DNA from 3 places in the Streptomyces sp. NPDC058662 genome. Region 1 is predicted to be linked to each of the others. Evidence: predicted binding sites of a transcription regulator. Region 1 holds the regulator's gene; each other region holds the start of a gene.

The links. The regulator HrcA, encoded in region 1, represses chaperone genes, less so after heat shock. The targets are predictions, from matches to a motif close to TTNGCACTCNGNNNNNCNGAGTGCNAA.
Positions count from the first base shown of each region.
Region 2: the regulator HrcA is predicted to act here: its motif matches at 6,004-6,030, upstream of groES (co-chaperone GroES).
Region 3: the regulator HrcA is predicted to act here: its motif matches at 4,414-4,440, upstream of groL (chaperonin GroEL).

Region 1 is NZ_JBHXRU010000037.1:17,276-24,776, reverse strand. It holds gene hemW (radical SAM family heme chaperone HemW) at 1-1,003, shown strand, start outside; gene ACFWUQ_RS15845 (DUF3097 domain-containing protein) at 1,098-1,898, opposite strand; gene ACFWUQ_RS15840 (MBL fold metallo-hydrolase) at 1,927-2,652, opposite strand; gene hrcA (heat-inducible transcriptional repressor HrcA) at 2,790-3,806, shown strand; gene dnaJ (molecular chaperone DnaJ) at 3,807-4,943, shown strand; gene ACFWUQ_RS15825 (nitronate monooxygenase) at 5,089-6,180, shown strand; gene ACFWUQ_RS15820 (16S rRNA (uracil(1498)-N(3))-methyltransferase) at 6,177-6,920, shown strand; gene ACFWUQ_RS15815 (histidine triad nucleotide-binding protein) at 7,048-7,407, shown strand; gene ACFWUQ_RS15810 (ribonuclease Z) at 7,410-7,501, shown strand, end outside.
Region 2 is NZ_JBHXRU010000029.1:57,936-65,436, reverse strand. It holds gene ACFWUQ_RS13690 (WhiB family transcriptional regulator) at 21-347, shown strand; gene ACFWUQ_RS13685 (LysR family transcriptional regulator) at 448-1,347, opposite strand; gene ACFWUQ_RS13680 (MOSC domain-containing protein) at 1,437-2,117, shown strand; gene ACFWUQ_RS13675 (SDR family NAD(P)-dependent oxidoreductase) at 2,143-2,916, shown strand; gene ACFWUQ_RS13670 (ester cyclase) at 2,981-3,682, shown strand; gene groL (chaperonin GroEL) at 3,785-5,416, opposite strand; gene groES (co-chaperone GroES) at 5,553-5,861, opposite strand; gene ACFWUQ_RS13655 (DUF6234 family protein) at 6,292-6,813, shown strand; gene ACFWUQ_RS13650 (FtsW/RodA/SpoVE family cell cycle protein) at 6,948-7,501, shown strand, end outside.
Region 3 is NZ_JBHXRU010000067.1:15,553-23,053, reverse strand. It holds gene ACFWUQ_RS21935 (S8 family serine peptidase) at 1-157, opposite strand, end outside; gene ACFWUQ_RS21930 (protease inhibitor I9 family protein) at 527-892, shown strand; gene ACFWUQ_RS21925 (peptidase inhibitor family I36 protein) at 1,141-1,731, shown strand; gene ACFWUQ_RS21920 (phosphoribosylanthranilate isomerase) at 1,861-2,472, opposite strand; gene groL (chaperonin GroEL) at 2,627-4,249, opposite strand; gene ACFWUQ_RS21910 (cold-shock protein) at 4,613-4,819, opposite strand; gene ACFWUQ_RS21905 (MoaD/ThiS family protein) at 5,252-5,527, opposite strand; gene thrC (threonine synthase) at 5,562-6,851, opposite strand; SAM riboswitch class I at 6,869-7,023, opposite strand; gene ACFWUQ_RS21895 (glucosyl-3-phosphoglycerate synthase) at 7,208-7,501, shown strand, end outside.

The DNA.
Region 1 (7,501 bases):
CCGCCTCGCCCGCAAGGTGCTCGGCGACGACCCCCGCGCCGTCCGGACCGTCTTCGTCGGCGGCGGCACCCCGACGCTGCTGCCCGCCCGGGACCTCGTACGGATGCTCGCGGCGATCCGCGAGGAGTTCGGCCTGGCCGAGGACGCCGAGATCACCACCGAGGCCAACCCGGAGTCGGTCGACCCCCGGTACCTGGCGGAACTGCGCGCAGGCGGCTTCAACCGGCTCTCCTTCGGCATGCAGAGCGCGAAGCAGCACGTCCTCAAGGTGCTCGACCGCACGCACACGCCGGGACGCCCCGAGGCATGCGTCTCCGAGGCGCGCGCGGCCGGCTTCGAGCACGTCAACCTGGACCTGATCTACGGCACCCCCGGCGAGTCCGACCAGGACTGGCGCGACTCGCTCACGGCCGCCCTGGGCGCCGGACCGGACCACATCAGCGCCTACGCGCTGATCGTCGAGGAGGGCACGCAGCTCGCCCGGCGGATCCGCCGGGGCGAGGTCCCGATGACGGACGACGACGTCCACGCCGACCGTTACCTGATCGCGGACGAGGTCATGGAGCGGGCCGGGTACTCCTGGTACGAGGTGTCGAACTGGGCCGCGTCGCCGGCCGGCCGCTGCCTCCACAACGAGCTGTACTGGCGCGGCGCGGACTGGTGGGGCGCCGGTCCGGGCGCGCACTCGCACGTCGGCGGTGTGCGGTGGTGGAACGTGAAGCACCCGGGCGCGTACGCCGCCGCGCTGGCGCAGGGACGCTCCCCGGGCGCCGGCCGGGAGCTCCTCTCCGAGGAGGACCGGCGGGTGGAGCGGATCCTGCTGGAGCTGCGGCTGGTGGACGGCGTACCGCTGTCGCTGCTGGCGCCGGCCGGCCTCGCGGCCTCGCGGCGGGCCCTGGCGGACGGGCTGCTGGAGCCCGCCCCGTACGAGGCGGGCCGGGCCGTGCTGACCCTGCGGGGGCGGCTGCTGGCCGACGCGGTCGTCCGGGACCTGGTGGACTGACCGGACCTGATCTGACCTGACCGGAACGGCCCCGACCTGCCCCCTGCCCCCGCCCCGGGCCTCCGGCGCGGGAGCCCGTCGGGCGGGACCGGGGTCAGGGCGCCGTCACGTGGTCGATGAGGTGCTCCACCGCGCCCAGCAGGGTCGGCTCCAGGTCCCTGTACGAGGCCACGCGCGACAGGATGTGCTGCCAGGCGGCCCCCGTGTTCTCCGGCCAGCCCAGGGCCCGGCAGACGCCCGTCTTCCAGTCCTGCCCGCGCGGGACCACCGGCCACGCGGCGATGCCGAGCGCGGACGGTTTCACCGCCTGCCAGACGTCCACGTACGGGTGGCCCACGATCAGGACGTCCGGCGAGGTCACCGACGCCGCGATGCGGGACTCCTTCGAGCCGGGCACCAGGTGGTCCACCAGGACGCCCAAACGGGCGTCCGGGGCGGGTCCGAACTCCGCGACGACGGCGGGGAGGTCGTCGATGCCCTCCAGGTACTCCACGACGACCCCCTCGATCCGCAGGTCGTCGCCCCAGACCCGCTCGACCAGCTCGGCGTCGTGCCGCCCCTCGACGTAGATCCGCCCGGCCCGGGCCACCCGCGCCCTGGCCCCCGGGACGGCGATCGACCCGGACGCGGTGCGGGCCGGGGCCGCCGGCCCCCGGGGCGGGCGGACCAGGGTGACCGCGGCGCCCTCCAGCAGGAACCCCCGCGGCTCCATCGGGAACACCCGCCGCCTGCCGAACCGGTCCTCCAGGGTCACCGTGCCCGCCTCGCAGGCCACCACCGCGCCGCAGAAGTCCGTACCCGCCACCTCGACCACGAGGTCGGGTTCCGCCGGCACCTCCGGCACGGGCTTCGGGCGCTTCCACTGCGGGGTCAGGTCGGGGGAGTACTCGCGCATCCGGCCGACAGTAGGAGAGCGGCCGCCCTCATGCCTCCGACACGCCGAAACGTGCTGCCAGTGTGGCGCGTTGCGCACGGACGAAGTCCGCGTCGACCACCGCTCCGTGACCCGGTACGTACAGCGCGTCGTCGCCGCCGAGCGACAGCAGCCGGTCCAGCGCGGCGGGCCACCGGGCCGGCACCGCGTCCGGGCCGGCCTGCGGCTCGCCGGACTCCTCCACCAGGTCCCCGCAGAAGACCACCTCGCGCTCGCCGGGTACGAAGACCGCCAGGTCGTGCCCGGTGTGCCCGGGCCCCACGTTCGCCAGCAGCACCTGGATCCCGCCCAGCTCCAGCGTCCACTCGCCCGACACCGGATGCCGGGGCCGCACCACCAGCTCGGCGGCCTCCGCCGCCTCGTCCCGCGCGAGCCCGTGCTCCACCGCCGAGCGCCGCAGCCCCTCGCGGTCGGCCGCGAGCACCCCGGCCAGCCCGACCGCCCCGTAGACCTCGGCGCCCGCGAAGGCCGCGCCGCCCAACACGTGGTCGAAATGTCCGTGCGTGAATGCGATATCAGTCACGTGCCGGCCGGTCAGCCGCTCCGCCTCGGCCCGCAGCTGGGCCCCCTCGCGCAGGCACGACCCGGGGTCGACCGCCAGGACGCGGTCGTCCCCCACCACCAGCCCCACCGTGCAGTCCCACACCGGCAGCCGACGCCGGCCGACCCGTCCGGTCAGCCGTTCCCAGCCCGCCTCTTCCCAACGCACGTCCATACGGCGACGCTACCCTGGCGGGCCTCCCTTGCCAGCGGCTTACTGCCCGGCCGTACACTGAGCGGGGGTTCTCTGGCACTCGAACGCTCGGAGTGCCAACGGAGCAGGCAACGGACCACAGCTGGAGGTGTGCGCGAATGCTCAGTGAACGCAGACTCGAAGTGCTGCGCGCCATCGTCCAGGACTACGTCGGGACGGAGGAGCCCGTCGGCTCCAAGGCGCTCACCGAGCGGCACCGCCTCGGCGTCTCACCCGCCACCGTGCGCAACGACATGGCCGTGCTGGAGGAAGAGGGCTACATCGCCCAGCCCCACACCAGCGCGGGCCGGATCCCCACCGACAAGGGCTACCGCCTCTTCGTCGACAGGCTGGCGGGGGTCAAACCGCTGTCGTCGCCGGAGCGCCGGGCGATCCAGAACTTCCTCGACGGAGCCGTCGACCTCGACGACGTGGTCGGCCGCACGGTGCGGCTGCTCGCGCAGCTGACCCGGCAGGTCGCCGTGGTCCAGTACCCGAGCCTGACCCGGTCGACCGTCCGGCACGTGGAGCTGCTCTCGCTGGCTCCCGCGCGCCTGATGCTCGTACTGATCACGGACACGGGCCGGGTCGAGCAGCGGCTGATCGACTGCGCGAGCCCCTTCGGCGAGGCCTCGCTGGCGGACCTGCGGGCCCGGCTCAACAGCCGCGTCGTCGGCCGCCGGTTCACCGACGTGCCGCCGCTCGTGAAGGACCTCCCCGAATCCTTCGAGGCCGAGGACCGCGGCACGGTCTCCACGGTGCTCGCGACCCTCCTCGAAACCCTGGTCGAGGAAGCCGAGGAACGGCTGATGATCGGCGGTACCGCCAATCTCACCCGCTTCGGACACGATTTTCCCCTGACGATCAGGCCGGTGCTGGAGGCGCTGGAGGAGCAGGTCGTGCTCCTCAAGCTGCTCGGTGAGGCCAACGAGTCGGGAATGGCCGTACGGATCGGGCACGAGAACGCCTACGAGGGGCTGAACTCCACGTCGGTCGTCTCGGTCGGTTACGGTTCGGGCGGCGAAGCAGTCGCCAAACTCGGCGTGGTCGGACCGACCCGCATGGACTACCCCGGAACGATGGGAGCGGTACGCGCAGTGGCACGTTACGTCGGACAGATCCTGGCGGAGTCGTAAGTGGCCACGGACTACTACGCCGTTCTCGGCGTGCGCCGCGACGCATCGCAGGACGAGATCAAGAAGGCATTCCGGCGACTCGCCCGCGAGCTGCACCCGGATGTGAACCCCGATCCCAAGACGCAAGAGCGTTTCAAGGAGATCAACGCGGCGTACGAGGTGCTCTCGGACCCGCAGAAGAAGCAGGTCTACGACCTCGGCGGCGACCCGCTGTCCTCGTCGGGCGGCGCCGGCGCGGGCGGCTTCGGGGCGGGTGGCTTCGGCAACTTCTCCGACATCATGGACGCCTTCTTCGGCCAGACCTCGCAGCGCGGGCCGCGCTCGCGGACCCGGCGCGGCCAGGACGCGATGATCCGCCTGGACCTGGAACTGGACGAGGCCGCCTTCGGGACGACCAAGGACATCCAGGTCGACACGGCGGTCGTCTGCACCACCTGCTCCGGCGAAGGCGCCGCCCCCGGCACCTCGGCGCAGACGTGTGACATGTGCCGCGGCCGCGGTGAGGTCTCGCAGGTCACCCGGTCCTTCCTGGGCCAGGTCATGACCTCGCGCCCCTGCCCGCAGTGCCAGGGCTTCGGCACCGTGGTCCCCACCCCGTGCCACGAGTGCGCGGGCGACGGCCGGGTGCGGTCCCGCCGCAGCCTGACGGTCAAGATCCCGGCGGGCGTCGAGAACGGCACCCGCATCCAGCTCGCGGGCGAGGGCGAGGTCGGCCCCGGCGGCGGCCCCGCCGGCGACCTGTACGTGGAGATCCACGAGCTGGCGCACCCGACCTTCCAGCGGCGCGGGGACGACCTGCACTGCACGGTCACCATCCCGATGACGGCGGCGTCCCTGGGCACCAAGTGCCCGCTGGAGACGCTGGACGGCATGGAGGAGATCGACATCCGGCCCGGTACCCAGTCCGGCCAGTCGATCCCGCTGCACGGGCGCGGCGTCACGCACCTGCGCGGCGGCGGGCGCGGCGACCTGATGGTCCACGTCGAGGTCACCACTCCGAGCAAGCTCGACCCGCAGCAGGAGGACCTGCTGCGCCAGCTGGCGAAGCTGCGCGGCGAGGAGCGGCCCACGGGCCAGTTCGCGCCGGGCCAGCAGGGCCTGTTCAGCCGCTTGAAGGACGCCTTCAACGGTCGCTGACGGGGCGGGCCGACCACCGTACGAGCCCGGCCGGGGACGCCCCCGCGCCGGGCTCGGCGCATGTCCGGCAGGGCTCGGTGAAGCGGACTATGCCAGGCGAATGCGATGATTCGGCCCCCCGCACGGGACGTGGCACGATGCGTCCATGTCCTCCTCGCCGAACGGTCTCACCCCTTACCCGATCGTGCAGGCTCCCATGGCGGGCGGCGCCTCGTGCCCGCTGCTCGCCGCCGCCGTGTGCGAGGCGGGCGGGCTGGGATTCCTGGCCGGGGGCTACAAGACCGCCGACGGCATGTACCAGGAGATCAAGCAGGTCCGCGCCCTGACCCGGCGCCCGTTCGGCGTCAACCTGGTCATGCCGCAGACCGGCTGCGTCGACCCGGCCGCGGTGGAGGCCTACCGGGGGCAGCTCGCCGGCGAGGCGAGCTGGTACGGGATCTCCCTGGCCGACGAGGACGTCTACAGCACCTGCGACGACGGCTACGAGGCCAAGCTCGCCATCCTGCTCGAAGACCCGGTCGCGGCCGTGTCCTTCACCTTCGGCTGCCCCGGGGCCTCCGCGCTGGCGGCGCTGCGCAAGGCGGGCACCCGCACCACGGTGACCGTGACCTCCGTCGAGGAGGCCCGTACCGCCCAGCACGCGGGGGCCGACGCCCTCTGCGTGCAGGGCGTGGAGGCGGGAGGCCACCAGGGCACCCACCGCGACGACCCGCAGGCCGACGGCACGGCCGCGGTCGGGCTGCTCGCCCTGGTGGGCCAGGTACGGGAATCCGTGTCGCTCCCGATCATCGCGGCGGGCGGCCTGATGCGCGGCTCGCAGATCGCCGCGGTGCTGGCGGCGGGCGCGGAGGCGGCGCAGCTCGGCACCGCCTTCCTGGCCTGCCCGGAGTCGGGGGCGGACCCCCTGCACAAGAAGTCCCTGACGGACCCGCTGTTCGTCCGGACCGAACTGACCCGGGCCTTCTCGGGGCGACCGGCGCGCGGACTGGTGAACCGGTTCATGCGCGAGCACGGCCCCTATGCCCCTGCCGCCTATCCTCAGGTCCACCACCTGACCTCGGCCCTGCGCAGGGCCGCCGCGGCGGCCGGGGACCCTCAGGGCATGGCCCTGTGGGCCGGACAGGGGCACCGGCTGGCGCGAACGCTGCCGGCCGGTGAGCTGGTGGAAGTCCTCGCGGCCGAACTGGCCGAGGCACAGAGCGCGTTGAAGGCAATGCAGATGAGGAGTGCGTCATGACCGCCCCCGTGTTCGTGGTCGAAGAGGTCCCGCAGGGGCCGGAGTTCGTCCTGGACGGCCCCGAGGGCCGGCACGCGGTGTCCGTGAAGCGGCTGAACCCGGGCGAGGCACTGGTCCTCACGGACGGCCGCGGCGGCTGGGCGGAAGCGGTCGTCAAGGCGGCGGAAGGCAAGGACCGGCTGGTCGTCGCCGTCTCCTCGGCCGGACGGGAACCGGAGCCCGGCGTACGGATCACCGTGGTCCAGGCCCTGCCCAAGGGCGACCGGGGCGAGCTGGCGGTCGAGACGATGACCGAGACCGGCGTGGACGCGATCGTGCCCTGGCAGGCCTCGCGCTGCATCACGCAGTGGCGGGGCGACCGGGGCGCCAAGTCCCTGGCCAAGTGGCGGGCCACGGCCCGCGAGGCGGGCAAGCAGTCCCGCCGGGTCCGCTTCCCGGAGGTGGCCGAGGCCCTGTCCACCAAGCAGGTGGCGGCGCTGCTGGCCGACGCCGACCTGGCGATGGTCCTCCACGAGGACCGCGACACCCCCTCGGACGCGCTGGCCGCGGCCCCGCTGCCGGAGTCGGGCTCCATCGTCCTGGTGGTCGGCCCGGAGGGCGGGGTCTCCCCGGAGGAACTGGCCGTCTTCGCCGCCGCCGGGGCCCGCCCCCACCGCCTGGGCCGCTCCGTGCTGCGCACCTCCACCGCGGGCACGGCCGCCACGGCGGTCCTGCTGGCCCGTACGGGACGGTGGTCCTGACGGGCGGTGCCCGCACGGGCGGTTCCAGTACCCGGCGGCCGTGCGGCCGGGGCCGGGCAGAGGCGTCGCGGCGCGGTCCGGGCTCGGTACGATGCCCGGACCGATCACCGTCACGGGAGGCACCGCAATGGCCGGGGAACCGCAGGCCGACTGCCTGTTCTGCAAGATCGTCACCGGGGAGGTCCCGGCGACCGTGGTCCGCGAGACGGATACGACCGTCGCCTTCCGGGACATCAACCCGCAGGCGCCGACGCACGTCCTGATCATCCCCAAGGTGCACTACCCCGACGCGGCCTCGCTCGCCGAGGCCGAGCCCGCCGTCGCCGCCGACGTGCTGCGGGAGGCCGCGCGGATCGCTCGTGACGAGAAGATCACCGAGCAGGGCTACCGGGTCGTCTTCAACACGGGATCGGGCGCCGGGCAGACCGTCTTCCACACCCACGCGCACGTCCTCGGCGGCCGCGGCCTCCAGTGGCCCCCGGGATAGCCGTGTCCGTACGCGAATTCGTGGTGCTGGGGACCGCCAGCCAGGTGCCCACCCGCCACCGCAACCACAACGGCTACCTGCTCCGCTGGGACGG
Region 2 (7,501 bases), on a different contig from region 1:
CGGCACCAAGAGGACTACCCATGGCAGATTTCTCCCGCCTCCCCGGACCGAACGCCGACCTCTGGGACTGGCAGCTGCTGGCTGCCTGCCGCGGGGTCGACAGCTCCCTCTTCTTCCACCCGGAGGGCGAGCGGGGCGCGGCCAGGAGCGCGCGCGAGGCCTCGGCTAAAGAGGTCTGCATGCGATGCCCGGTGCGCTCGGAATGCGCTGCGCACGCACTCGCCGTCCGCGAGCCCTACGGGGTGTGGGGCGGCCTCACCGAGGACGAACGCGAAGAGCTCATGGGACGGGCCCGGCACCGCCTGATCCCCGCGTCGTCCGCGATCGGAACCGTCCCGCCGCACTGACCGGAGGCCCCGCACAAACCCCGAACGCCCCGAACGCCCGCACCGGAGCCGCGTCCACCGCCGGGAGACCGGCGGTGGCCCGGGCCCGCGACACCCCGGGTCAGCGCGCGGCGGCCCGTTCCAGCTCGGCCAGGGTCGCCGCCACGGCGGGGACGCGGGCCAGGTCGGGCAGGGTCAGCGCCACGACCTCGCGTTCCACGGCCGGCTCCACGGCCACCGCGCTCACCCCCTTGGCCCGTACGGACTCCACCGCGAGCTCCGGCAGGACGGCCACGCCCAGCCCCGCGGCCACCAGGCCGACCACCGCCGGGTAGTCGTCGGTGGCGAAGTCGATGCGCGGGGTGAAGCCGGCGCCCTCGCACACCTCCACCAGGTGGCGGCGGCAGCGCGGGCAGCCGGCGATCCAGGGCTCGTCGGCCAGCTCGGCCATGCCCACCCGCTCCGCCCCGGCCAGCCGGTGCCCGTCCGGGACCAGCCCGACGAGCCGGTCCGTGAGCAGCGGCCGCACGACGAGGTCCTCCCATTCCCCGGCGGACCCGGCCGGGCCGCCGTAGCGGAAGGCGAGGGCCAGGTCGCAGTCGCCCTCGCGGAGCATCTCCACCGACCGCGGCGGCTCGGCCTCGACGAGGGAGATCCGCGTGCCCGGGTGCTCGGCGCGCATCGCCGCGAGGGCGGCGGGCACCAGGGTCGAGCTGCCGCTCGGGAAGGACACCAGCCGGACGCGGCCGGCGCGCAGGCCCGCGATGGCCGCGACCTCCTCCTCGGCCGCGGTGAGCCCGGCGAGGATTCCCGCGGCGTGGCGGACCAGGGCCTCGCCCGCCTGGGTCAGCCGCATCTCGCGTCCGGTGCGGATGAGCAGCGGGGTGCCGGCCGACTGCTCCAGCGCTTTCATTTGCTGGGAGACGGCGGGCTGGGTGCAGCCGAGTTCGCGGGCGGCGGCGGAGAAGGAGCCCGTTCCGGCGACGGCGCGCAGGACGCGGAGATGACGTGCTTCGATCACTCTCGAAGCATAAGCCCCGCTTTGACCGCGAGGCGAATATCTTCGTGCCGCTTTGGGGGCGGCTCCACTAGCGTGTCCGCATGGGTCCCATGCATCTGATCTCCGTGAACATCGGCCGCGCCGCGGTCGTCGAATACACCGACGCCGAGGGCGGTCTGACCGGCATCGGCAAGCGCCCCGTCGCGGGCCCGGTCCGCGTCTTCGCGCCGGGGCCCCGGACCGCCGGGCCGGGCAGCGGGCTGGAGGGCGACGCCGTGTGCGACCGGCGCCACCACGGCGGCGACCACCAGGCCGTCTACGCCTACGCCCGCGAGGACCTGGACCTGTGGGAGCGCGAGCTGGGCCGCGAGCTCGCGGCCGGGCTGTTCGGCGAGAACCTCACCACCGCGGGGGTGGACGTGAGCGGCGCGGTCCTCGGCGAGCGCTGGCGGATAGGACCCGAACTGCTGCTGGAGGTCGCTTCGACCCGCATCCCGTGCCGGACCTTCCAGGGCGCGATGGGCGAGCCGGGCTGGGTCAAGCGGTTCACCCGCGAGGGCCGCCCGGGCGCCTACCTGCGCGTGCTCCACGAGGGCCGGATCTCGCCCGGCGACCCGATCGAGGTGGTCCACCGGCCGGAGCACGAGGTGACCTCCGCGTTCCTCTTCCGCGCCTGGACCACCGAGCGGCACCTGCTGCCGCGCGTCCTCGCGGCGGGCGCCGCCCTGGCCCCCGAGGTGAGGGACGCGGCGGCCGAGTACGCGCGCAAGCACGGGGGCGCGTTGAACTGATACCCGGGGCGGCTAGGTTGCGCCTATGACGACTGCGTTGATTACGGGATCCACGGCGGGCATCGGCGCCGCCTTCGCCAGGCGGCTCGCCGCCCAGGGCCACAACCTGGTGCTGGTGGCGCGCGACACGAAGCGGCTCGGCGAACAGGCCACCGAGCTGCACGACCGCCACGGCATCGAGGCCGAGGTACTGGCCGCCGACCTCTCCACCGAGGAGGGGATCGCCTCCGTCGAGCAGCGCCTGGGCGACCGTACGCACCCGGTCGACCTGCTGGTCAACAACGCGGGTTTCGGCAACAAGGGCCGCTACCTGGAAGTCTCGATGGCCGACGAGCTCACCATGCTGAAGGTGCACGTCGAGGCCGTCCTGCGGCTGACCTCGGCGGCGACCGAATCGATGCGCTCGCGCGGGCGGGGCGGCGTGATCAACGTGGCCTCGGTGGCCGCCTTCGTCCCGCGCGGCACCTACGGCGCGAGCAAGGCGTGGGTGGTGCAGTTCACCCAGGGCGCCGCGCGGGACCTGTCGGGATCCGGGGTGCGGCTGATGGCGCTGTGCCCCGGCTTCGTCCGGACGGAGTTCCACGAGCGGGCGGGCATGGGCACGGACAGCATTCCCGGTTGGATGTGGCTGGACGCCGACAAGGTGGTGGCCACCGCCCTGGCCGACCTGGCGCGGGGGAAGGCGGTCTCCATCCCGGATCCCCGGTACAAGGCGCTGATGGGCGTGGTGAAGCTGACGCCGCGCGGCCTGCTGGGCGGGATGTCCTCGCGCACGGGCCGCAAGTACGGACCTCAGTAAACCGGCCGATCGGGTGAAATCTCCCTAAACTGGAGCTGTCCCATCCAGCGCGGGAGGCGACGCGATGACATTCGTACAAGTGATCGATTACGAGACGAGGCGCTTCGACGAGGTGAACGCCCTCATCGACCGCTACGCCGAACAGACCAGCGGCAGGCGCACGGTCACGCACACGATGATCGGCAAGGACCGCGAGTCCGAGACGCACTACCTCGACCTCGTCGAATTCCCCTCGTACGAGGAGGCCATGAAGAACTCTCACCTCCCCGAGACGGACCGGATGTTCCAGGAGATGGTGGCCCTCTGCGAGGGGATGCCCACCTTCATGAACCTGGACGTGGTCCGCGACGAGTACCTCAACAAGATGGTCGTGGACCGGGTCTTCGACGACATCCTGATGCGCGGCGAACTCGACGCGATCGACGAGTGCTTCGCCGCGGACTACACCGACCACGACATCATGGAGGCGCCGGGGCGGCCCGGCGGCCGGGAGGGCATGCGCGCCAGCGCGGGCATGTGGCGCGACGCCTTCGACCTCATGTTCACCACGACCCGCCAGATCGCCGAGGGCGACTGCGTCACCACGATGTGGGACTGGAGGGGCACCCAGAAGGGCGAGTTCATGGGGGTCCCGCCGACGGTCGGCAGGGAGGTCACCATGTCGGGGTGCACGACCTTCCGCATGGAGAACGGCCGGATCGCCGAGGGCTGGTGGTACTACGACGCCCCCGCGATGATGCGCCAGATGGGCATGACGCCCGGCTAGCCGGGAGGCCGTACGCCCCCTCGGCCGTACGGCACGGACGCCGGACACGGGAAAGCCCCGGTCACCCCCGCTGGGCAGCGGTGACCGGGGCCCTCTCGTCGATCAGTGGCTGTGGCCGTGGCCGCCGTGCCCGTGACCGGCGTCGCCCTCGTCCTCGGCCGGCTTCTCGACGACCAGGGTCTCGGTCGTGAGCAGCAGGGAGGCGATGGAAGCGGCGTTCTCCAGCGCGGAGCGGGTGACCTTCACCGGGTCGATGACGCCGGCCTTGACCAGGTCGCCGTACTCGCCGGTGGCGGCGTTGAAGCCCTGGCCCTTGTCGAGCTCGGAGACCTTCGAGGTGATGACGTAGCCCTCAAGGCCCGCGTTCTCGGCGATCCAGCGCAGCGGCTCGACGGCGGCGCGGCGGACGACCGCGACACCGGTGGCCTCGTCGCCGGAGAGGCCGAGGTTGCCCTCAAGGACCTTCACGGCGTGGACGAGCGCGGAGCCACCGCCGGAGACGATGCCCTCCTCGACCGCGGCGCGGGTCGCCGAGATGGCGTCCTCAAGGCGGTGCTTCTTCTCCTTGAGCTCCACCTCGGTGGCGGCGCCGACCTTGATGACGCAGACGCCGCCGGCGAGCTTCGCCAGGCGCTCCTGCAGCTTCTCGCGGTCCCAGTCCGAGTCGGTGGACTCGATCTCGGCCTTGATCTGGTTGACGCGACCCGTGACTTCCTCGTGGCTGCCGCCACCGTCGACGATGGTCGTGTCGTCCTTGGAGATCGTGACGCGGCGGGCGGAGCCCAGCACGTCCAGACCGGCCTGGTCGAGCTTGAGGCCGACCTCCTCGGCGATGACGGTGGCACCGGTGAGGGTGGCCATGTCCTGGAGCATCGCCTTGCGGCGGTCACCGAAGCCGGGGGCCTTCACGGCGACCGCGTTGAAGGTGCCGCGGATCTTGTTGACGACGAGGGTGGAGAGCGCCTCGCCCTCGACGTCCTCGGCGATGATCAGGAGCGGCTTGGAGGCGCCGGCCTGGATGACCTTCTCCAGCAGCGGCAGGAGGTCCTGGATGGAGGAGATCTTGCCCTGGTTGATCAGGATGTACGGGTCGTCGAGGACGGCCTCCATACGCTCCTGGTCGGTCACCATGTACGGGGAGAGGTAGCCCTTGTCGAAGGCCATGCCCTCGGTGAACTCCAGCTCCAGGCCGAAGGTGTTGGACTCCTCGACGGTGATGACACCGTCCTTGCCGACCTTGTCCATCGCCTCGGCGATGAGCTCGCCGACCTGCTGGTCCTGCGCGGAGAGCGCGGCCACGGCGGCGATGTCGGACTTGTCCTCGATCGGACGGGCGGTCGCGAGGAGCTCCTCGGACACAGCCTTGACGGCGGCGTCGATGCCCTTCTTCAGGGCGGCCGGGGACGCGCCCGCGGCGACGTTGCGCAGACCCTCGCGGACCAGCGCCTGCGCCAGCACGGTGGCGGTGGTGGTGCCGTCACCCGCGATGTCGTTGGTCTTGGTCGCCACCTCCTTCACGAGCTGCGCGCCCAGGTTCTCGTACGGGTCGTCCAGCTCGACCTCGCGAGCGATGGTGACACCGTCGTTGGTGATGGTGGGCGCACCGAACTTCTTGTCGATGACGACGTTGCGGCCGCGGGGGCCGATCGTCACCTTGACCGTGTCGGCAAGCTTGTTGACGCCGCGCTCAAGGGCGCGACGGGCGTCCTCATCGAACTTCAGGATCTTCGGCATGGGAGCGGTTCAGTCCTCTCGTTGCGATCCTCGGCCGCTCACCGCGACCTCCACCGCCTAGAACGAACTACGCCCCTCGCCGCCCGGCATCAGCAGGGTGACCAGGGGCGTAGCTCAAATCAAAACTTGAAGAGAATTACTTCTCGACGATCGCGAGCACGTCGCGAGCCGAGAGGACGAGGTACTCCTCGCCGCTGTACTTCACTTCGGTGCCGCCGTACTTGCTGTACAGCACGATGTCGCCGACGCTGACGTCCAGCGGGAGACGCTGGCCGTCCTCGAAGCGGCCCGGGCCCACGGCGAGGACGACGCCCTCCTGGGGCTTCTCCTTCGCGGTGTCCGGGATGACCAGGCCAGAGGCCGTGGTCTGCTCGGCGTCGAGCGGCTGGACCACAATGCGGTCCTCAAGCGGCTTGATGGCAACCTTGGAGCTGGCGGTCGTCACTATCCGACCTCCCCCTTCGGAGATCCGGGGTTAACTGTCTGAGTGGCGACCAGGTCGATCCGTCGTCGCGGGTGCCGGACCTGCCTGTCGCTGTGTTGGCACTCACCAGGGGCGAGTGCCAGGTGCGAGACTATTCCGGCGATTAGCACTCGGTCAAGCGGAGTGCCAATTATCGCCGCCCGGCGTTGCGTGCGGACGGCCGAAAACCCTGCGGGATCCGGCCGCCCGTGCGGACGAAATCCTTGCGGCCACTGGCCTGAACAGGCCGAACGCGGGCGGATTCAGGCGCCAGCGGGTACGGCCCGGCTCCGTCCGCATGGCCGGTAGCCGCCCCTGGCGCCGCCCCGGGACTGCGGCGACCCGAGGCCCCACCGCGCGGTGAGTACCCGTACTCAGGCGGCGCGGCGCGCTGCGGCGGACACTGCGAAGCATGACCGCACCGACGCCCCCGGAGGGCGCGCAGCCGCACGACGCGCCGAGAACACGGGACGGGGGCGCGCCCGGCGCGAGCCCGCCGGCGCGGACCGGGCGCCCCCGGGCACCGATGCGCCCGGCGGCGGACCTCGCACTGGCCGTCCTGACCTCCGTCCTGCTGGCCGCCGTCCTGCTCGCCGGCCTGGGCTACCACGCCGTCGAGCAGTTCGGTCTCATCGCGCCGCACCAGGACCCGGGCCCCGACTGGCACGGCCTGCCCCTCGGATCCGGCGTGCTCACCTTCCTCGGCGCGCTGTGCTGCGCCTGCGCCCTGACCGTCCTCGGCTTCACCCGGCGGCGCGCGCGGATCTCGGCGGCCGTCCACGGCGCGGGGTGCGCCCTGCTGGTGGCGCTGACGCTCACGCTCGCGCACGCCACGTACGAGGCAGCCCATCCGCAGACCCCCGCGCCGCCCTACCGGGGCACCTACGGGCAGTGCTTCAGCGGGGGCGACAGTCACGAGTGCCCCGGGGGGTGACGCGGGTCGGGGCCCACCGCGCGCGATGCCGCGCGCGATGCTGGCGGAAGGAACCGCGAGGAGGACATCTACGTCGTAGATGATATGAAGATAAAGCGCCTCATTGCCGAGCAGATCGGACTGCGGTGAAACCCCTGACGGCGGCGGGCGCGCGCCGCCGCACCGAGGCGCTGCTGCTGGCCCTCGTCGTCGGCATCGCCGTACTCGGCCACGCGAGCGCGGGCCTCGCCATGAACGGCGAGCTGCCGCCGAACCTCACCGGGTTCACGGTGAGCATGACCCTGCTGGCGCTGGTGGGACACCTGGGGGTGCGCCGCTTCGCCGCCCGCGCCGATCCTCTGGTCCTCCCCCTCGCCATGCTGCTGACCGGGCTGGGGCTGGTGCTGCTGCACCGCTTGGACCAGGGGTACATCGAGCGCTACAACTCGGAGGCCAACGCGCCGGGGCAGCTGCTGTGGTCGGTGGTCGGCGTCGCCGCCTGCCTGCTGGTGCTCGCCCTGCTGCGCGACCACCGGCTGCTGCAGCGGTTCATCTACATCACGATGGCCGCCTCGCTGGTGCTGCTGATCGCGCCGGCGTTCTTCGGCGCGGACACCTACGGCGCGAAGCGCTGGATCAGACTCTTCGGCTTCTCGCTCCAGCCCGGCGAGTTCGTGAAGATCATGATCGCGGTCTTCTTCGCCGGGTA
Region 3 (7,501 bases), on a different contig from region 1:
CCTTCTCCAGCGTCACGATGTATCTGCCGGGCAGCGCGTTCGCTGAGGTCAGCAGCGGAGCCGGGGTGGGCTCCGGGGCGGCGGCGGAGGCCGCGCCGGCCGCTACCGGGGTGGCGGTGAGGAGGGCGGCGGCGACCAGGCGTGCGAGCAGGCGCATGGAGGAACTCCCTGACGGGTGGGGGTCGGCGTGGGGGTCGGTGCGGGCAGGCCGCCCCCGCGGCACCATGTGCTTCCGGGGCGGCCCTCACCTCCATCGGTGCCACGTCGAAGCGGGTTGAACCAGGCGCCCTGCCCGGTCGGGCCCGGGCCTTCCCGTGGATCGCCCCTGCCGTACCGGCCGCGGAAAGGGTTGTCCCCCGGTGCGGCGCGGCCACGCCCCCGGTCCGGGCCGCCGCGGGCCGGCCGTCAAGATCACCCGTACGGTCCTGCGCCACCTCAGGGGGCGCGCGGCGGGTGCGCTGCGCGTGCACCCGCCACACCCCCGGACGTCGTTGACCGGCCCAGCACGGCGTGATGCCCTCGCCGCATGCGCACCCGACTGAGCCGAGCCGCCCTGCCCCTGGCCGCCGCCGCCCTGGCCGCCGCGGCCGCCCTGCCCGCCGCGGCCGCTGCCGTACCGGTACCCGTACCCGCGGCACAGGCGGCGGCCCCGGCGGCCGACCATCCCACGTACATCGTCACCGTCCGCCCGGACCTCGACCCGGGCGCCGTCGCCGCCGCCTACGGGATCACGCCGCTGCACGTCTACCGCGACGCCCTGAACGGCTTCGCCGCGCAGCTCTCGCCGGAGCAGGTGGCGGACCTCCGGGCGACGACCTCCGTCGTCCACTCCGTCGAGGCGGACGGCACCGGCTCCGCGCTCGAACCGGTCCGGACCATTCCCGCGGCATAGCCCAATGTGAGTGGCGCACGGCAGATTGACTCATTACCGCCGCGGACTCCCGCCCTCCCCCGGCCCCCCGCACGGAATGCCGGCTTCACGATCCCGACCACCTGCCGCGACACCCCCGGCACGCATCCGCGTACCCGCGCAAGGGGGCATCTGTCCGGCAGGTGCCTGGGGTGCGGGGGGCGGCGGGCCCTAGCGTGTGCGTCGCCCGGGACACCGGGCTCTCGTGACGATGAGGGGACATGATTCCTGTGCGCACGACTGTGAAGATCGCGGCCACCGCCGCGGCCGGCATCCTGGCCGCCGTCGGACTGGCCGGCACCTCCTCCGCCCAGTCGACGCTGGGGCAGACCATCGCCGCCCAGGCCGCCCAGGCGGGCCTGAGCAAGGGTGACGTGGCCGCCCTGCAGCAGCGGATGGACCGGCAGATGGCGCTGACCCCGGGAGGGAAGCAGATAGCCGTCAACCAGGTCGCCTGGCGCGACGGCAAGGCGGTCATGACCTGGCCGCTGCCGGGCGAGACGAGGGCGCGCGCCGTGAACGAGCCCGCCGCGGCGCTCGGTTCACCGAACTGCTCGTACCTGTGGACCTGCCTGTACGAGCACGACCAGTACAACGGCCGCCGGCTGACCTGGTCCGACTGCAACTTCGAGCAGCTGAGTAACTGGGGCTTCCAGGACCGGGCCACCTCCTGGCACAACAACCAGTCCCGCGGGGCGGTGACCCGTGTCTACAACTGGGTCGGGCACTGGGAGCAGCTGTGGGCCTCCACGGCCCCCTCGTCCAGCTCCAACGTCGGCGGCTGGGCCAACGACAAGGCCGACGCCCTCCAGGTCTGCTAGATCGTCTCTCCCGGACCGCTTCGTTCCGGGCCCGCGCCGGGCCCGGAACGGGCCGGACGACGGAACCGGCCCGGCTCCGGAACGGGCCCCGTTCCGCAAGGGGCCCGGTGAACCTCTCCGGTCAGAGCACTAGCGGCCCCGGGCCGCCTCGACGAACGCCCGGATCAGCTCCGGCGACTTCACCCCGCGCTCCCGCTCCACCCCGCTGGACACGTCCACGCCCCACGCCCCGGTGACCAGGACGGCCTCCCGGATGTTGGCCGGGGTCAGCCCGCCCGCCAGCAGCCACCGGCCCTGCGGCGCCGTGAACCGCGCCGAACCCCAGTTCCACGGCTTGCCCGACCCCGGGTCGGGGGCGTCGAGCAGCAGCAGGTCCTCCCCGTACTCCCCGCAGCGCTCCACCGGCTCGGCCGTGGCCCGCAGCAGCGTCCGGCCCGGCGCGCGCAGGTCCCCGTAGTACTCGGGCCCCTCGTCGCCGTGCAGCTGCACGGCCCGGACCCCGCTCTCCTCGGTGAGCCGCCGGACCTCCGCGAGGGGCTGCCCCCGGAACACCCCGACGGTCAGCACCCCGTCCGGCACCCGCCCGGCCAGCTCCCGCGCCTCGGCGGCGCCGACGGTCCGCGGGCTGCCGGGGGCGAAGACGAACCCGACGGCGTCCGCCCCGGCGCCGACGGCCGCGTCGACGTCGCGGGCGGTCCGGAGGCCGCAGATCTTGACGAACAGTGCACTGCTCTCGCTCATACCCCGAGTCAACCAAACCCCCCGGCCCCCCGCCGCCCCGTCCCGCCCACCGGGCGGTCCTCCCGGGCGTCGCCGGGCCGCGGGAACGCCCGAGGGCGGCACCCCGGCAGGGGTGCCGCCCTCGTTCGAGAACAGCCGATCAGCCAGGGGCCGATCAGAAGTCCATGTCACCACCCGGCATGCCGCCGCCCGCGGGGGCACCGGCCTTCTCGGGCTTGTCGGCGATGACGGCCTCGGTCGTCAGGAACAGCGCGGCGATCGACGCGGCGTTCTGCAGCGCGGAGCGCGTGACCTTCGCCGGGTCGATGATGCCCTCGGCGATCATGTCGACGTACTCGCCGGTCGCGGCGTTCAGGCCGTGGCCGATCGGCAGGTTGCGCACCTTCTCGACGACGACGCCGCCCTCAAGGCCGCCGTTGACGGCGATCTGCTTGAGCGGGGCCTCCAGGGCCAGGCGCACGGCGTTGGCGCCGGTCGCCTCGTCGCCCGTGAGCTCCAGCTTCTCGAAGACCGCGGAGGCCTGCAGCAGGGCCACGCCGCCACCGGCGACGATGCCCTCCTCGACGGCCGCCTTCGCGTTGCGAACGGCGTCCTCGATGCGGTGCTTGCGCTCCTTGAGCTCCACCTCGGTCGCGGCACCGGCCTTGATGACGGCCACGCCGCCGGCCAGCTTCGCGAGGCGCTCCTGGAGCTTCTCGCGGTCGTAGTCCGAGTCGGAGTTCTCGATCTCGGCACGGATCTGGTTCACGCGACCGGCGACCTGGTCGCTGTCACCGGCACCGTCGACGATGGTGGTCTCGTCCTTGGTGATGACGACCTTGCGGGCGCGGCCCAGCAGGTCGAGACCGGCGTTCTCCAGCTTGAGGCCGACCTCCTCGGAGATGACGGTGCCACCGGTGAGGATGGCGATGTCGCCGAGCATGGCCTTGCGGCGGTCGCCGAAGCCCGGAGCCTTGACGGCGACAGACTTGAAGGTGCCGCGGATCTTGTTGACGACCAGGGTCGACAGGGCCTCCCCCTCGACGTCCTCGGCGATGATCAGCAGCGGCTTGCCGGACTGCATGACCTTCTCCAGGAGCGGCAGCAGGTCCTTGACCGAGCCGATCTTGGAGTTGACGATCAGGATGTACGGGTCGTCGAGGGACGACTCCATGCGCTCCATGTCGGTGGCGAAGTACGCCGAGATGTAGCCCTTGTCGAAGCGCATGCCCTCGGTGAGCTCAAGCTCCAGACCGAAGGTCTGCGACTCCTCGACGGTGATGACGCCTTCCTTGCCGACCTTGTCCATGGCCTCGGCGATGAGCTCGCCGATCTGGGTGTCGGCGGCGGAGATGGAGGCCGTGGAAGCGATCTGCTCCTTGGTCTCGACATCCTTCGCCTGGGCGAGCAGGGCGGCGGAGACGGCCTCGACGGCCTTCTCGATACCACGCTTGAGGGCCATCGGGTTGGCGCCGGCGGCCACGTTGCGCAGGCCCTCGCGAACGAGTGCCTGAGCCAGCACGGTGGCGGTGGTCGTACCGTCGCCCGCTACGTCGTCCGTCTTCTTGGCGACTTCCTTGACCAGCTCGGCGCCGATCTTCTCGTACGGGTCCTCAAGCTCGATCTCCTTGGCGATGGAGACACCATCGTTGGTGATCGTGGGGGCGCCCCACTTCTTCTCAAGGACGACGTTGCGACCCTTGGGGCCAAGGGTGACCTTGACGGCGTCGGCGAGCTGGTTCATCCCACGCTCAAGGCCGCGCCGGGCCTCCTCGTCGAACGCAATGATCTTGGCCATCTGAAGTGGTCCTCCCGGACAGGGGTGGATTGCTCCGGACCGCGCCCGCGCCCGCGACGGACGGCCTGCGTGCCCGGCGGTTCCTTCCCGCCGGACCCTGCGGGCCTCACCGACCCGGTCCTCGTTTTGTAGCACTCTCAGCAGGAGAGTGCTAACGCCAATGATTAGCACTCGACCCCTCCGAGTGCAAGCGGCTTCGGGCAATGGCCGGTGGGCGCCGCGCGCCGCGCGGGGGCCCGGACGCCTGCCGCACACGGGCCGCGAGGGGCGCCGCACCGGTCCGCGACGCGCGAGGGGCCCACATCCCGTGTCCAGGATGTGGGCCCCTCGTCGTGCACGCGTGGGCGGTCGATCGCGCCAGGACTAGCCGAGTGCGAGCTTGACCATGTCCGCCTGCGGACCCTTCTGGCCCTGCGAGATCTCGAACTCGACCCGCTGACCCTCTTCAAGGGTGCGGTACCCGTCCATCTGGATGGCGCTGTAGTGGACGAACACATCCGCACCACCGTCGACCGCGATGAAGCCGTAGCCCTTCTCCGCGTTGAACCACTTGACGGTGCCCTGAGCCATGCCTAACTCCCCTATTACTGGCCCTTGCGCAGGAACGCACTTCGCGATCCCGGGTCAGAACTTGCGTCGGAACGCGTCGACCGAGGCTGAATGTATCTGCGCGGGTGCTGTCTGCAACAGGTCAATCCGACGAGAATTCTGGACACCCAGATACATTGAAATAGAGTGAAAATTTGGCATCTTCCCGGGCAACTCGGGCCCGGCATATCTCGCCAAAGCCCCATACCGCGCTTGCACATTGACCCGATGTCGACCCTCACGCGACCCGTTCATATGCGGCGGGCAAGTCCAGCGGAGGGGACTTCCCCAACTCTACCGCGCCCAATCAAACAGAATTACCCCCTCCGCTTTTTGACGGAGGGGGTAATAAGGGATTCGCGTGTCAGGCGGGGCATCCGGCCGCGGCGGCCGGACCCCTCCGCGCGGAGCCGGTCAGCCTCCGGCGACGGCGGGGATGATCGAGACGCCGGCGCCGTCCGGCGTCTTCGCCTCCAGCCCGCCCTCGAAGCGCACGTCGTCGTCGTTGACGTAGACGTTCACGAAGCGGCGCAGCTTGCCCTGGTCGTCCAGGACGCGCGCGGCGATGCCCGGGTGGCTCTGCTCCAGGGACTGGATGACCTCCGCCAGCGTGGCGCCCTCGGCGGGGACCTCGGCCCGGCCGCCGGTGTAGGTGCGCAGGATGGTGGGGATGCGGACGTTGACGCTCATGGCGCTACTGCCTTTCCGGGTGCGGGGAGGGTACTCAGGCCAGGCCGGCGGCGCGGAAGGCGTCCAGGCTCGGGCGGATGGTGGCGCTCTGGCCGCTGTCCGCGGCCACCGCCTCCAGGGTCTTGAGGCCGTCACCGGTGTTGAGGACGACGGTGGTCAGCGCCGGGTCGAGCTGCCCGTTCTCGATGAGCTTCTTCGTCACGCCGACGGTCACCCCGCCCGCCGTCTCGGCGAAGATGCCCTCGGTCTGCGCGAGGAGCTTGATGGCCTCGACGACCTGCTCGTCGTTGACGTCCTCGACGAAGCCGCCGGTGCGGCGGGCGATGTCCAGCACGTACGGGCCGTCCGCCGGGTTGCCGATGGCCAGGGACTTGGCGATGGTGTTCGGCTTCTGCGGGCGGACCACGTCGTGCCCGGCCTTGAAGGCCGTAGACACCGGGGAGCAGCCCTCGGCCTGGGCGCCGAAGATCTTGTACGGCTTGTCCTCGACGAGGCCGAGCGCGACCAGCTCCCGCAGTCCCTTGTCGATCTTCGTCAGCTGCGAGCCCGACGCGATCGGGATGACGATCTGGTCGGGCAGCCGCCAGCCGAGCTGCTCGCAGATCTCGTACGCCAGGGTCTTGGAGCCCTCGCCGTAGTACGGGCGCAGGTTGACGTTGACGAAGCCCCAGCCCTCGCCCAGCGGGTCGCCGATGAGCTCGGAGCAGAAGCGGTTGACGTCGTCGTAGTTGCCCTCGATGCCGACCAGGTCGCCGCCGTACACGCCGGCCATGACGACCTTGCCCTGCTCCAGGTCGTGCGGGATGAACACGCAGGACCGGAAGCCGGCGCGGGCGGCGGCGGCGCCGACGGCGCCGGCCAGGTTGCCCGTGGAGGAGCAGGACAGGGTGGTGAAGCCGAAGGCGCGGGCGGCCTCCACGGCGATGGCCACGACGCGGTCCTTGAAGGAGTGCGTCGGGTTGCCGGAGTCGTCCTTGACGTAGAGCTTGCCGGTGACGCCGAGCTCCTTGGCCAGGTTGGCCGCGTCCACGAGCTTGGTGAAGCCGGGGTTAAGGCTCGGCTTGGAGGCCACGTCCGCGGGGACGGGCAGCAGCGGCGCGTACCGCCAGATGTTGTCGGGGCCGGCCTCGATCGCGGCGCGCAGCGCCTCGGGGTCCCCGAGGGGGAGGTCGTAGGCGACTTCCAGCGGTCCGAAGCACTCGGCGCACGCGAAGATCGGACCGAGCTCGAAGCGGGTACCGCACTCGCGACAGGAGAGGCCGGTGGCGGGTCCGAGGTCGACAGAATCCAGGTCGGCGGAGGTGGCGACAGTCTGTGCAGCCATGATGGCGAGGCCCTTTCTCCTCATCTTCCCCATGGCGCACTTCGCCATGAGACGGAATTGGCACCTTCCCTAGCCGGGGACCTCGCTGGCGTGCGTGACGCGAACGCGAGAACCGACTGGAGGGTTGCCGGGGCTTCAACGGGCCGTGTCCCTCTGCCCCTCTGGATGAGCGGTATGGCACCGGGCCGCGCGCTGTGCGGCGCTCCCGGGCGTTTGTGCGCGGGGACCCCCGACATGCGGTGGCCCTTCGCGTTGTTCAAGACTGTAACCGAAGGTCCGGATGGTTGAGACAGCCGTCCGAACCGCGAGATGGATCATATTTCACCCCAAAGGGATCGACGCAGGGAGTACCGAGAGTGCTGGAAGAGGTGGAGCGCTGGCTGGCCGACCGCTCCTGGTCCGCCGCCGACCGACCGCTCGGCCAGCTGCTCGACCGGAAACGGGCGGCGGGCACGACGGTCAGCGTGGTGCTGCCCGCGCTCGACGAGGAGGCGACGGTCGGCGCCATCGTCGAGGTGATCCGGCGCGACCTGATCGAGGGCCTGCCCGTACCGCTGGTGGACGAACTGGTGGTGGTCGACTCCGGCTCCGCGGACCGGACGGCCGAGGTCGCGGCGGAGGCCGGCGCCCGCGTGGTGCGCCGTGACGCG